Regions from separate parts of the Pseudonocardia sp. ICBG1034 genome, predicted to be linked through region 2. Evidence: riboswitches for the same ligand, from Rfam matches in the RefSeq annotation. Region 2 holds a riboswitch; the other holds the start of a gene.
The links. A riboswitch is a leader RNA that binds a small molecule or an ion and turns the genes downstream of it on or off. The one in region 2 is predicted to bind thiamine pyrophosphate.
Positions count from the first base shown of each region.

Region 1: it holds a riboswitch for thiamine pyrophosphate, as region 2 does, so the genes downstream of both, KPF22_RS18500 (ABC transporter substrate-binding protein) here and thiO (glycine oxidase ThiO) in region 2, are expected to answer to the same signal.

Region 1 is NZ_JAHLEK010000017.1:815,839-822,832, reverse strand. Features, by position in the region: gene KPF22_RS18525 (DMT family transporter) at 1-460, opposite strand, end outside; gene KPF22_RS18520 (hypothetical protein) at 823-1,008, shown strand; gene KPF22_RS18515 (choline dehydrogenase) at 1,101-2,804, opposite strand; gene KPF22_RS18510 (hypothetical protein) at 2,926-3,351, shown strand; gene KPF22_RS18505 (hypothetical protein) at 3,359-4,081, opposite strand; TPP riboswitch at 4,308-4,421, shown strand; gene KPF22_RS18500 (ABC transporter substrate-binding protein) at 4,413-5,438, shown strand; gene KPF22_RS18495 (ABC transporter permease) at 5,435-6,202, shown strand; gene KPF22_RS18490 (ABC transporter ATP-binding protein) at 6,199-6,927, shown strand.
Region 2 is NZ_JAHLEK010000015.1:551,688-558,681, forward strand. Features, by position in the region: gene ectB (diaminobutyrate--2-oxoglutarate transaminase) at 1-124, shown strand, start outside; gene KPF22_RS04265 (ectoine synthase) at 132-527, shown strand; gene thpD (ectoine hydroxylase) at 656-1,582, shown strand; gene KPF22_RS04275 (SGNH/GDSL hydrolase family protein) at 1,594-2,382, opposite strand; gene KPF22_RS04280 (DUF3159 domain-containing protein) at 2,537-3,205, shown strand; gene KPF22_RS04285 (hypothetical protein) at 3,478-4,671, shown strand; gene thiE (thiamine phosphate synthase) at 4,738-5,439, opposite strand; TPP riboswitch at 5,470-5,579, shown strand; gene thiO (glycine oxidase ThiO) at 5,576-6,748, shown strand; gene thiS (sulfur carrier protein ThiS) at 6,748-6,948, shown strand; gene KPF22_RS04305 (thiazole synthase) at 6,951-6,994, shown strand, end outside.

The DNA.
Region 1 (6,994 bases), on a different contig from region 2:
GGTCGTCGATGCCGGAACCGGCCCGCGCGACCCGCTTGCCCAGCACGATGTAGGCCGCCCACATCGCCGCCGCACCCAGCGCCCACAGCACCCCGGCGGGACTGCCGGACCAGCGGACGTCGGCGATGAGGAGCACGCCCGCCGCGGCCAGGCCGACCGCGCCGACGTCGCGGAACCGGCGCGAGGCGAGCGCCGCGACCAGGACCGGGCCGGTGAACTCGACCGCCACCGCGGTGCCGAGCGGCAGCCGCGCGATCGCCTCGTAGTAGGCGACGTTCATCAGCGCCGTGGCCAGCCCGAACGTCCCCGCGCGGACGAGCCGGACGCCACGCCAGGCGTCGCGGCCGGGACGGCGCCACGCCAGCAGGACCAGCGCGGCACCGATGAGGCGCAGCTCGGCGACCGCCGACGGCGCGAGCCGGTCGAACAGCCCGACGGCCAGCGCGGCCCCCACGTACATCGAGGTCCCACCGGCCAGGAACAGCAACGGAGCGGGAACACGATCGGGCGACGGGCGGGGACTCACCCGGCCAACGTAGACCGCGACACACCGTATTTACCGTGGCGCGCTTGCACGTCGGGCGAGTTGCCCGCATGATTCACACGCAGTCAACTTCATACGCAATCGGTCACCGCGGGTACATCGCGGCGCCACCGAACCGTGCGGCGCACGCCACACGTGACGGACGTCGCGACGCATCCCGGGAACACGTACAGGGGCCTCGGGCGTCTGTACAGGTGTGGGCGAGCCGCTCGTGCGGTCGTCACAGTGATACGGCGGCGAGCGCCCGAAGCCCGCCGCCGCGACGGAGGGAGACCGCTATGCAGCCCGAAACGCTGACCCGGCCCGAACTGACCCTTGCCGACCGTTGCGACCGCTGCGGTGCGGCTGCCAAGGTGCGCGCGATCCTGCCCTCCGGTGGGGAACTCCTGTTCTGCAACCACCACGGCAACGCCCACGCCGCCAAGCTGCGTGAGTCCGGGGTGCAGGTGCAGACCGGGGAGTGACACCCGGGGCGCCACCCGCGCCCCCACTCAGACCCGCGAACGGGGCGGGGATCCGATCGGATCCCCGCCCCGTTCGGCATGTCCGGGGGTGCTCAGGACACCGGTGCGAGCGGCTCCGGGCCGGTGCCCGGGCCCCCGTACGCCCCGGCCGGCCGCGACGGCGCCGGGTCGGCGGGCAGCGGCGTGGCGCCGGTGACGATGTCGGCGGCCCGCTCGGCCACCATCACCACCGGGCCGTAGGTGTTGGCGTTGGGCACGTCCGGGAAGATCGACGCGTCGACGACCCGCAGACCCTCGGTGCCGTGCACGCGCAGCGTCGACGGGTCCACGACGGCGTCGGCGTCGGTACCCATCCGCGCGGTGCTGGTCGGGTGCAGCCCGTTCTGGGCGCGCCGGGACACCCAGTCGAGGATCTCGGCGTCGGAGCGGACACCCTCACCGGGGAAGGTCTCCCCGGCGTCGAGACCCGCGAACGCCGGCTGGGTGAGGATCTCCCGGGCCAGGCCGACGGCCTCCACCCAGCGACGCCGGTCGCCGTCGGTGACCAGGTAGTTCTGCACCAGGCGCGGCGGGACGGCGGTGTCGCGGGACACCGCCCGCACCGTCCCGCGGACGTCGCCCGCCATCACCGAGACGTGCATCTCGTAGCCGTGCCCGACCGGCGGGACGTCCGGCGCGAAGCGCATCGCGACCGGCGCGAACAGCATCATCACGTCGGGGATGCCCCCGGCCATCGAGGTGGAGGCGAACCCGCCGATCTCGAAGTGGTTGCTGGCCCCGATCCCGGTGCCCGAGACGAGCCAGCGGGCCGCCGCGGCGGGCAGCCGGTGCGGGGCCCGGTGCGGGGCCAGCGAGATGGGCTGGGAGCAGGCGTGCTGCAGGTGCACCGCGAGGTGGTCCTGCAGGTTCGCGCCGACCCCGGGCAGCGCCACCCGGGTCTCGACGCCGATGCCCGCGAGGTGCTCCGGGTCGCCGAAGCCGGACACCTGGAGCAGCTGCGGGGTGGCGATGGAGCCGGCGGCCAGCAGGGTCTCGCCGGCGTCGACGTCGCGGAGGGTGCCGTCGGCGGCGCGGTAGCGGACGCCGATGACCCGGGTACCGCGGGCGTCGGTGCGCAGCGCGCGGACCAGGGCGCCGGTGCGGACGGTCAGGTTGGGCCGCGAGTCGGCGACCGGGTGCAGCCAGGCGTCGGTCGCCGAGAAGCGGCGCCCGCGCGAGATCGTGCGCTCGGTGCGCGAGAAGCCCTCCTGGACCGGGCCGTTCGTCGAGTCGAGCAGCGCGTGCCCGGCCTGCTGCGCCGCGGCCAGGAACGCCGCGTTCAGCGGGCCCGCGGCCGGGGCGCGCTCGAGGACCTGCGGCCCGTGGCCGCCGTCGGCCAGCGGGGTGCCGTGCTCGGACATCCGCCGCTCCAGGCGGCGGAAGTAGGGCAGCAGGTGGGCCGAGCTCCACTGTCCGCAGCCGGGCAGGCGGGACCAGCGGTCGTAGTCGCCCGGATGGGCCCGCTGGTAGACCATCCCGTTGATGCTGCTGCTGCCGCCCAGCACCTTCCCGCGCGGGACGGCGATCCGGCGCCCGGCCAGACCGGCCTCGGGCTCGGTGACGTAGCACCAGTCGTAGCGGGGGTTGCCCCACGCCTTCGACAGCGCGGCGGGCATCCGGATGATGGGGTCCCAGCGGTGGTCGGGCCGGCCCGCCTCGAGCATCAGCACCCGGCGCGTGGGATCCTCGGTGAGCCGGGCGGCCAGCACCGACCCCGCGGATCCCCCGCCGACGATGACGACGTCGTACCGGCCCATTGCGCGCCCTCCACACCCACTGTCGGGATTGCCCTGTTCGAGGGAGCAACCCCCCTTGCGTGGATCACGGTACGCCGCGCCCACCGGCCGTCGCCGCCGCCCCCGTAGGCTCGATGGTGTGATGACGACCGAGCGTGACGCCGAGGACGGAGCGCACCTCCGCGACGCCGCCGCGGACGACGCCGACGCCGCGTTGGCCGCCCTCGCCGCCCAGCTGGAGGCGTCGGTCGCCGAGCTGTCCTCGGCCCGTGAACGGGTGGCCGAGCTGCAGGAGCTGCGGTCGCAGGGGTTGAGCTGGCGGGCGATCGTCCCGCGCGAGGCACGGCCGCTGATCGTGGAGACCCTCACCCGCACCCTCGACGGCCTGGGCGCCGTCGGTGGCCGGTTCCGACGCGAGGAGGCCGTCGCGCTGCACGGCGAGGGCGAGACGATCGCCGGAATCGGCAGGCTGTTCGGGGTCAGCCGCCAGCGCGTGTCGGCCTACCTGCAGGAACACCAGCAGCTCCTCGAACGCTGTGCGGCCCGCCGGGACCGGCCGGAAGCCTGAACCCGGGTCAGCCCTGGTCGTGCCTGCGGTGCCGCGCCTGCCGCTGGACGGGCACCCGCGGCGCCACCGGCACCACGGGGGGGCGGCGGGCCGCCGGGATCAGCGCGGTGCGGTCGAGCGCGTCGGGCTGTTCCGGCACCGACGGCTGCGCGGCGCGCAGCTGCAGCCGGGCCAGCTCGCGGACGTCGGTGAGCCGGGCCGCCAGCGCGGTCACCACCGGCGCCAGCGCGACGACCAGACGCTCGCCGAGCGGGTCGTCGGGCCCGCCGCGGGCGAACAGCTGCAGGACGCCCGCGGTGCGCCCGGCGACCGGGACCGGCACCGACAGCGAGCGGACCAGGCCGCAGTCGGCCGCGGCGGCGGCCAGCTCGGGCGGTCCGGACCGGGTCAGGTCCGGGGTGGTCAGCGTGCGGTCGCCGCGCTCGGCGGCGGGGCCCGGCCCGGCGTCGGCCCGGCGCTGCAGCTCACCCAGGCGCAGCGCGGCGGTGTCGGAGCCGAACACCCGCCGGGCCTCGGGGTCGCGGGGGTCGGCGGGCTCGCGCAGCAGCAGCGCGGCACCCCCGACCCGGGCGGCGGGCACCAGCGCGACACAGATCCCGGACAGCATCGCGGCGACGTCGGCGTGCGCCACGGAGGTGGCGCCGGCCTGCAACGCGACCCGCACCAGGGCGGGTGCCGGGTCGGGGGTCGGCCGCCCGGTCGTACCGGAGGTCCAGAGCGAGGCCGCCATCTCGTCCCTTCCGCGTCAGCTCCCGCGAGCGGGTTCGTGACACAGCGTCGCGGGTGTGGTGGCGAGGATAACGATCGTGGTCGCCGCCGCGGACGGCGGCTCGCCCGGCCCGTCCCGGCGATCACCGCAGGTGACGGAACCGGAGGCTCCGGTGACCGGGGGTGTCCGGTCGGCCGGTGCGACGGAGGTCCCCCCGGCAGGACCGGGTGGGCCGCGTAAGGTTCGGAGGACGTACCGCGGGAGCCCGCGCACCGAGGCTGAGAGGGCGGCAGGACCGGCCGCCGACCGTTCGAACCTGATCCGGGTCACACCGGCGTAGGGAGGCCGCTCCGTGTTGTCACGTGCTCTCCGTCCGCTCGCCGTCGCGCTGGCGCTCGCGCTGGCCCTGTCCGGCTGCGCCGTGGCCGACGGCCCCGGCGGCCCCGCCGGGGGCGGGCCGATCCGCGTCGCCCTGGACTGGACGCCGAACACCAACCACATCGGGCTGTTCGCCGCCCAGCAGGCGGGCTACTTCCGCGACGCCGGCCTCGACGTCGAGTTCCTGCCCTACAACCAGACCTCACCGGACACCCTGGTCGGTTCCGGCGCCGCGGACTTCGGCATCGGCTTCCAGGACTCCTTCACGTTCTCGAAGGCCGCGGGCGCCGACATCACCTCGGTGATGGCGATCCTGCAGCACTGGGCGACCGAGATCGCGGTGCGCTCCGACCGCACCGACATCCGGCGCCCGCGTGACCTCGACGGCAAGGTCTACGCCGGGTTCGGCGGGCCCGGTGAGAACCAGAAGATGCAGGCCGTGATCCGGGCCGACGGCGGGCGCGGCGACTTCCGCACCGAGGTCCTGTCCACCGCGGCCTACGAGGCGCTCTACTCCGGCCAGGCCGACTTCACCGAGCCGTTCGTCAACGTCGAGGGCATCGAGGCGCAGCTTCGGGGCGAGCCGATCCGCACCTTCCGCTACACCGACTACGGCTTCCCGGACTCCTACAACGTGCTGCTGCTGGGCAACTCGACCTGGTTGCGTGACAACCCCGACCGGGCCCGCGCGTTCGTGCAGGCCGTCCAGAAGGGCTATGCGCTGGCCGCGCAGGACCCGGCGACCGCAGCCCGGATGCTGAAGGAGGCCAACCCCGGAGCCTTCACCTCCGACGCGCTGGTCGACCGGGGCGCGCAGATGCTCAGCGAGCGCTTCCTGCGCGACACGCAGGGCCGCGTCGGGTTCCAGACCCCGCAGCAGTGGGCCGGGTTCTCCGGGTTCCTCTACGACACGGGCACCGTCGCGGGGCCGGACGGCGCCCCGGTGCGGCAGAAGCCGGACTTCTCGACCTGGTTCACCAACGACTACCTGGCACCGTGATCCGCCGGCTGTGGCCGGCCGCGGCGCTGGTCACCGCCCTGCTGGTCGCCTGGCAGGTCGCGGTCACCGTCGCCGGCACCCGCCCCCAGCTACTGCCCTCGCCGCTGCGGGTGGTCGAGCAGGGCTGGGCGTTCCGGGCCGAGCTGTGGGCGAACACGCTGCCGACGGTCCAGGTGACGCTGATCGGGTTCACCGTCTCGATGGCGCTGGCCTGGGCGGCCGCGGTCGCGGTGGACTTCTCGCCGTGGCTGCGCCGGGCGCTGACCCCGCTGCTGGTGGCCTCGCAGACGTTGCCGGTGGTCGCGATCGCCCCGCTGCTCATCATCTGGTTCGGGTTCGGCCTGCTGCCGAAGGTGCTGGTCATCGCGCTGGTGACGTTCTTCCCGGTGGCGGTCGGGCTGATCGAGGGCTTCGCCGCGACCGACCGGTCCGCGACCGCGCTGCTGCGGTCGATGGGGGCCTCGCGCTGGCAGCGGTTCCGCTACGTGCGGCTGCCCGGGGCGCTGCCGTCGTTCTTCACGGCGCTGCGGATCGCGATCACCTACGCCGTCACCGGGGCGATCTTCGCCGAGTACGTCGGCGCCCGGGCCGGCCTGGGCATCTTCATGCAGCTGCAGAAGAACCAGTTCCGCACCGACCTGGTGCTCGCCGCCGTCGGCGTGACCGCGGTGCTGTCGGTGACACTGTTCGCGCTGACCTTCCTGCTGCAGCGCCTGGTCACGCCCTGGTACGTGGCCGACCACGACGGGCACGGTGCGCGGTGAAGGTCGTGGTGCGCGACCTGTCGGTCTCCTACGGCGACCTGCCGGTGCTGTCCGGGGTGAGCCTGGACGTCGCGCCGGGGGAGTTCGTGTCGCTCGTCGGGCCGTCGGGATGCGGCAAGTCGACGCTGTTCGGGGCCCTGGCGGGCATCCTCGACGGGGCGACGGTGACCGGCGGGATCGAGGTCGACGGCGGCCCGGTGCGCGGCGCCCCGTTCGGCCTGATGCCCCAGCAGGACCTGCTGTTCCCGTGGCGCACCGTGCTCGACAACACCACCCTCGGGCTGGAGGTCGCCGGCGTGGGGCGCCGCGAGGCCCGCGAGCGTGCCCGCGCGCTGTTCGAGCCGTTCGGGCTCGCCGGCTTCGAGGACGCCCGCCCGGGTGCGCTGTCGGGCGGCATGCGCCAGCGCGCGGCGCTGCTGCGCACCGTCGTCGGGGGGCGCGAGGTGCTGCTGCTCGACGAGCCGTTCGGCGCGCTGGACGCGCTCACCCGGACCGCGATGCAGGACTGGCTGGAGTCGGTGCGCGCCCGCTACGGCTGGACGACGGTCCTGATCACCCACGACGTGCGGGAGGCGGTCCTGCTCTCGGACCGGGTGCTGGTCTTCTCGCCGCGCCCGGCGACCGTGGTGCGGGAGGTCGTCGTCGACGCCGGGCGGCCGCGCAACCGTACCGACCCGACCCTGGCCGCGGTCGAGGCGGACCTGCTGGAGACCCTGCGCGGCTGAGGTGGATCGACCCCGGGGGCAGGGACCGGTGGTCGCCGCCCGCCACTGCGTTCCGGTGCCGTTGCGG
Region 2 (6,994 bases):
GGAGACCGCCGGTCCGAACGACGAGGTCCTCAAGCTGCTGGCGCCCCTCACGACCACCGACGACGAGCTCGACGAGGGTCTTGGGATCATCGCCGAGTCCGTCCGCACCGTCATCGGGAGCTGATACCCACATGATCGTCCGCACCATCGACGAGATCACCGGAACCGAGCGGGACGTCGAGTCCGAGAACGGCCAGTGGCGCAGCAAGCGGATCGTGCTCGCCAACGACAAGGTCGGCTTCTCGGTCCACGAGACCACCCTGCAGGCCGGGACGATCAACGACTTCTGGTACGCGAACCACATCGAGGCCGTCTTCATCACCGAGGGCGAGGGCGAGCTCTACGACAAGGACAACGACGTCACGTACCAGCTCAAGCCGGGCTCGATCTACGTGCTGAGCGGCAACGAGAAGCACCAGCTCCGCCCGAAGACAACCATCAAGTGCGTGTGTGTCTTCAACCCGCCGGTCACCGGCCGGGAGGTGCACGACGAGAACGGCGTGTACCCGCTGATCACGGAGGACTGAACCTCCGTCCCGAGATCGACATCGCGAGGGGTGTTTCCGCTGCGTGACAGCGGGAACGCCCCTCGCGGTCGTTCACACGACGTCCATCCGAAGGGACACCGAACCCACAGCGACTCACAGGAGGGTCCATGACCGCACTGGTCGGCAACGACGAACCGCGTCTCGTGCGTGGAGCCGGGGACCGCTACCCCACGCGCGTCTCGAACACCCCCGCCTTCATCGACCGCGCCGAGCCCACCGTGTGGGGCGACCGGGCGAGCGCCGGCATGTTCGGCGCCCAGGAGCTCGAGGCGCACGAGCGCGACGGCTTCGTGCAGGTGCCGGGCCTGCTGACGGCCGACGAGATCGTGGAGTACCAGGCCGAGCTGGACCGGCTCGCCCACGACCCCGAGGTCCGCGCCGACGAGCGCTGCATCGTCGAGAAGTCCTCCGACGAGGTCCGCTCGATCTTCGAGGTCCATCGGATCTCCGAGGCGATCGGCCGGCTGGTGCGCGACGAGCGGGTGCTGTCGCGGGCCCGTCAGATCCTCGGCTCCGACGTGTACGTCCACCAGAGCCGCATCAACTACAAGCCCGGGCTCGGCGGCGGGGGCTTCTTCTGGCACTCCGACTTCGAGACCTGGCACGCCGAGGACGGCATGCCCGGCCCGCGCGCGGTGAGCTGCTCGATCTCGCTGACCGACAACCACGCGTTCAACGGCTGCCTGATGATCATGCCGGGGTCGCACCGGACCTTCGTGTCCTGCGTCGGTGAGACGCCGGAGGACTACCACCTGACGTCGCTGACGGAGCAGGAGATCGGCACCCCCGACCCGGAGTCCATCTCGAAGCTGGCCCAGCGGCACGGCATCGCGATGATGACCGGCGACGCGGGCTGCGCCACGTTCTTCGACTCCAACTGCATGCACGGGTCGGGGGACAACATCACCCCGTACCCGCGCTCGAACATCTTCCTGGTGTTCAACAGCGTCGAGAACGCCTGCGTGGCGCCGTTCTCCGCGCCGCGGCCGCGGCCGTCGCACATCGCCGCCCGGGACCACTCACCGGTCCGCTGAGCGGCTCGCGCTCAGGCGTCCTGAAGGGGTGAGAGTTCCGGACGCTTGGGCCGGTACCCGTCCCACGTGTGCCCTCCGCGCAGCCGCTTGCGCAGGTACGGCATCACGTGGTGGGTGACCCACCGCAGGTCCTCGGCCTGGCGCGCGGTCCAGGGGGTCGGTCCGCCCTCGGGCTCCGGCCACGGCCCGCGCCAGTCCGGGGCCTGCTCACCGAGGGTCTCCAGCACCCGCCAGGCGACCCGCTCGTGCGCGTGCGGGACCAGGTGCAGCCGGTCCGGCCCCCAGGCCCGCGGGTCGGCGAGGCAGTCCATCGCCCACAGGTCGACGACGCGGCAGCCGTGCCGTTCGGCGGCGGCCCGCATGTCCTCGTTGTAGCAGGCGATCCGGCCGCGCAGCCTGCGGATGAACGGGTGCATCCGGCGCAGGTCGAAGCCGGTGAAGATCAGCACCTCGGCGCCGGTCGCGACCAGCCGGCCGAGCGCGGCGTCGAAGCGGGCGGCGAGGTCGTCGACGTCGCAGGACCAGCCGATGATGTCGTTGCCGCCCGCGCAGAAGGTGATCAGGTCGGGGCGCATCCGTTCGGCGACGGGGAGCTGCTCGGCGACGATCTCGTCGAGGACCTTCCCGCGCACGGCGAGGTTGGCGTAGCCGAAGCCCGGGCGGCGGTGGGCGAGGGTCTCGGCGACGCGGTCGGCCCAGCCGCGGGCCCGGCCGTCGGGGGTGAGATCGTCGAGCCCCTCGGTGAAACTGTCGCCGATCGCGACATAGCTCCGGTGCTGTGCGTGCGTCTGCCGGTGCATCGGCACGGCCCCCTCTCGTCCCCGGTCCTCCGCGTGCCTTGTCTGTTGTTCACCGCAACGATGTCCGGTGTTACGCCGATGATCACCCTGTTCCGCGCTGTCCGCCAATCCGATCCCGTCGACCCGGCGCGCGGGATAGGGCACCCTTAGCGGGGTGACGTCCGATCGCGCTCCGCACACCGCATCCCGGGAGGACCCGAGGCTCGCCGAACTGCTCGGTGGCCGGGCCGGTGCCGTGGACGCCTCGATCCCGGTGGTCGCGTTCGTGCTCGCCTGGGTGGTGGCGGGGGCGGCGGGGTCGGCGTTCCCGATCAACTGGGGGGCCGGTGCGGCGATCGTCGCGGGGGCCGCGGTGGCAGGGTGGCGGCTGTACCGCGGCCGGCGGCCGCGGGCGGTGCTGTTCGGGCTGGCCGGGGTCGTCGTCGCGGCCGGGATCGCGCTGGTGACCGGGCGGGCGTCGGACTTCTTCCTGGTCCAGATCGTGTCCAACGTCGGCAGCGCGCTGGCCTGGGCGATCTCGGTCGTCGTGCGGTGGCCGCTGCTGGGGGTCGTCGTCGGCGGGCTGCTGGGACAGCGCACGAGGTGGCGGCGCGACCCGGACCTGCTCCGCGGGTACCAGCGGGCGTCCTGGGCGTGGGTGGCGCAGTACGTCCTGCGGCTGTCGGTGTTCCTCCCGTTGTGGGCGGCCGACCAGGTCGTGCTCCTGGGTGTCGCGCGGACCGTGCTGAGCCCGGTGCTGGTGGGGCTGAGCGTGCTCGTGTCGTGGCCGTTGCTGCGTACGGCGCTGCCGGCCGATCACCCGGGCATTCGTCACCCCCGGTGACAGGCGCTGACACCTCGTAGCGCTAGAATCGTGATCTTCCCGTGACCTTCGGCGGGTCGTGTGAAGGTCACCACTTCGGGTGATCGTCCGGCGCAATCGTGGCCGCCCGGACGTTCCCCCGGGGCGAGCCGCCGCACCGACGATCACTGCAAGGAGCCATGCCACACCAGCGCCCCCCGGAGCCCGGCTTCGGCGACGCCCCCCGTGGCGTCCCCGGCCCGGCCCGTCCCCCCGCCCAGCCGTCCGCTCCCCGACCAGGCACCGGTCGCCCGGTGGCCGCCCCCGACGCCCCGCGGCTGCCCCGTCAGCGCACCGCACATCCGCCCCGCACGCACGGCGGCCGGGTCCCGCAGCAGCCGTCGGGCACCGTCCGCGGCCGGACGACGCAGACCCCGCCCGGTGGCCGTCCGGTGAGCCCCGTCGTGCCCGGTCCGGGCGTGCCGGACGGGACCCCGCCCGGCGGGCGTCCGCGCACCCGGGTGCTGCCGCCCGCGTCGGACACGACCCGCGCGGCCGGTCCCGGCGGTCCGGTGGGCCCGGTCGGCGGTGGACCGAAGGGACCCGGCGGGTCCGGGGGCTCGGGCGGGTCCGGTGACAGCTCCGGCGACGCCTCGTCGGACACCACGAAGGCGAGCGGCCTCAAGGCCGACCTCAGCCCGACGAAGATCGCAGCCGGCGCCGGCGCGGCGATCGTCACGGCGGTGCTCGGCTCGTTCCTCGGCGCGGTCGGCACGGTGATCGGCGCGGCGCTCGGCTCGATCATCTCGACGCTGGCCACCACGCTGTTCACCCGCTCGCTCGAGGTCAGCAAGGACAAGGCACTCGAGCTGAAGGACAGGGCGACCCGGCGCGGCAAGGGCGTCGCCGAGGGCACCGCGGTCGCCGCGCAGAACGGTGCCGGCCACGGTCTCGCCGGGCCCACCGGCGAGGAGACGGTGCTGCTGGACCCGTGGCAGACACCCGGCGGCACCACCCGCGCCGCCGGAGCGGGCCACAGCCGGTTCCGCCGGGTCCGGGTCACCCGCAAGACGGTCATCGTGTCCGCGGTGCTCGGCGTCGTCACCTTCGCGGTGTCGATGTTCCTGATCTCGGGCATCGAGTTCGTGAAGGGCTCGTCGCTGTCCGGCTCGTCCGGGACCTCGGTGAGCAACGTCGTCCGCGGCGGTGCTCCCCCCACCCAGCAGGAGAACGACCGGGGCGAGGGCTCCGGGGGCGACTCGTCGACGTCGTCGTCGAGCTCGACCTCCACCGAGGAGTCGGGCACCAGCACGTCGGAGTCGTCGACCGGCACCCGTGACCGGGACTCCGGTCAGGACGGCTCGGACTCGTCGAACCCGCTGCAGGACGGGCTGAACCGGGTCCTGCCGACCCAGCAGCCGGGCTCCGGCCAGTCGGGTCAGGACTCGGGCGGGCAGAGCTCCGGCGGCCAGGGCTCGGGCAACCAGGGTTCCGGCACGCAGAACTGATCCGCGGCGCCGGATCCCGGCGCCGCGGGGCCGGTTCGAGCGCGGCCGGGCCCGGCGCAGGCGGGCTCAGTGCAGGCGGGCCCGCAGCGCCGCCGCGGCCGCGCGCGGGTCCTCGGCCTCGGTGATCGCCCGGACGACGACGATCCGGTCCGCACCGGCGTCGAGGACCTCGTCCAGGCGGTCGCCGTCGATGCCCCCGATCGCGAACCACGGCCGCGCCGGGGCCCGTCCGGCGACCGTGCGCACCAGGTCCAGGCCGGGTGCCGGACGTCCCGGCTTGGTCGGGGTCGGCCAGCACGGGCCGACGCAGAAGTAGTCCACGCCGTCCTCGTCGGCGGCGGTCAGGGTCTCGGCGGGGCTGTGCGAGGACCGGCCGATGAGCACGTCGTCGCCGACGACCCGGCGCGCCCACGCCACCGGCAGGTCGTCCTGGCCGAGGTGCAGCACGTCGGCGCCCGCGGCGAGCGCGACGTCGGCGCGGTCGTTCACCGCGAGCAGCGCGCCGTGCCGGCGGCAGGCGTCGGCGAGCACCTCCAGTGCGGCGAGCTCCGCGCTCGCCTCCAGCGGCCCGCCGGGCCCGCCCTTGTCCCGCAGCTGGACGATGTCGACCCCGCCGGCGAGCGCGGCGTCGGCGAACTCCGCCAGGTCACCGCGCGCGGTGCGGGCGTCGGTGCACAGGTAGAGACGGGCGTCGGTGAGGCCGTCGAGCCGGGCGCGACGGGTGTCGCCGGTGCCGGGACGGGTATCGGTGTCGGACACGGCTCGCAGGCTACGGCGTAGCCTGGGCCCCGGACGACGACGAACCACGGGAGCCCGGGCAGCGGGCTGAGAGGGGACCCGCGACGCGGTCCCGACCGTCGAACCTGATCCGGGTCATGCCGGCGCAGGGAGTGAGGTGGATCCGATGAGCGCGAGTGCCGGACGGCTGGTCGTCGCGGGTGCGGGGGCCGTCGGCCTGTCCGTCGCCCGCGCGGCGGCCCGCGACGGCTGGTCGGTGACGGTGTTCGACCCGGCCCCCGGCCGCGGCGCGTCCTGGGTGGCCGGCGGGATGCTCGCCCCGGTCACCGAGGCCTGGCCCGGCGAGGAGGACCTCCTCGCCCTCGGGCTGGACTCGGTCGCGCGCTGGCCGGAGTTCGCCGCGGCCCTGTCCGCCGACGCCGGCACCGACGCCGGGCTGCACCCGGAGGGCACCGTCGTCGCCGCGACCGGGTCCGGGGACCGCGCCGAGCTGACCGCACTCGCGGACTACCTGGAGTCCCTCGGCCGCGACGTGCACCGGCTGACCGGTCGCGAGCTGCGCCGGCTCGAACCCGCGCTGGGCCCGGAGGTCCGTGGCGGCCTCTCGGTGCCCGACGACCCGTCGGTGGACAACCGGCGGCTGCTCGCCGCCCTGGCGACCGCAGCCGGGCGGGCCGGGGTCGTCGTCTCCGACCGCGGGGTCGCGCGCGTCCTCGACGACGGCGCCCGTGTCACCGGCGTGCGGCTCGCGGACGGGACCGAGGTCGCGGCGGACGCGGTCGTCGTCGCGGCGGGGGCGCACTCGTCGTCGCTGCACCCGGTGCTCGACGGGCTGGTCCGCCCGGTGAAGGGCGAGATCCTGCGGCTGACCCGCCGCGCCGGTGCCCTGCCGCCGCCGTCGCGGACGGTGCGGGCGCTCGTCGACGGGCGCCCGGTCTACGCCGTGCCGCGGACGCTGCCCGGGTACGGCGACCTCGTGATCGGCGCGACGACGGCGGAGAACGGCTTCGACACCGACGTCACCGTCGGTGGGGTGCGCGACCTGCTGCGCGACGCGGAGCGGATCCTGCCCGGCATCGCCGAGTACGCCCTGACCGAGACCGCCGCCGGACTGCGGCCGGGCAGCCGGGACAACCTGCCGCTGATCGGGCGCACCGGGCCCGACGGGCTGGTCGCGGCCACCGGGCACGGCCGCAACGGGATGCTGCTGGTACCGGTGACCGCGGCGGCCGTCGCGGCGGTGCTGCGCGGCGACGACGTACCGGAACCGGTCCGCGCGGCGGATCCGCGACGGTTCGCCCCGGCCGCCGCCGGGGCACGCGAGGAGGGGAACCATTGATGCGGATCGTGCTGAACGGCGAGCACCGCGACGTCGACGACGGCGCCGACCTCGCCCGGATCCTGGCCGAGGCCGGGCTGCCGGAGCGGGGGATCGCCGTCGCCGTGGACGGGGAGGTCGTACCGCGCACCTCGTGGGCCGGGCACCGCCCCGCCGACGGCGCGCGGGTCGAGGTCCTGACCGCGGTACAGGGAGGATGAGCATGGCTGTGCAGACCGACAAGCTCGCGTTCGGCGACCACCTGTT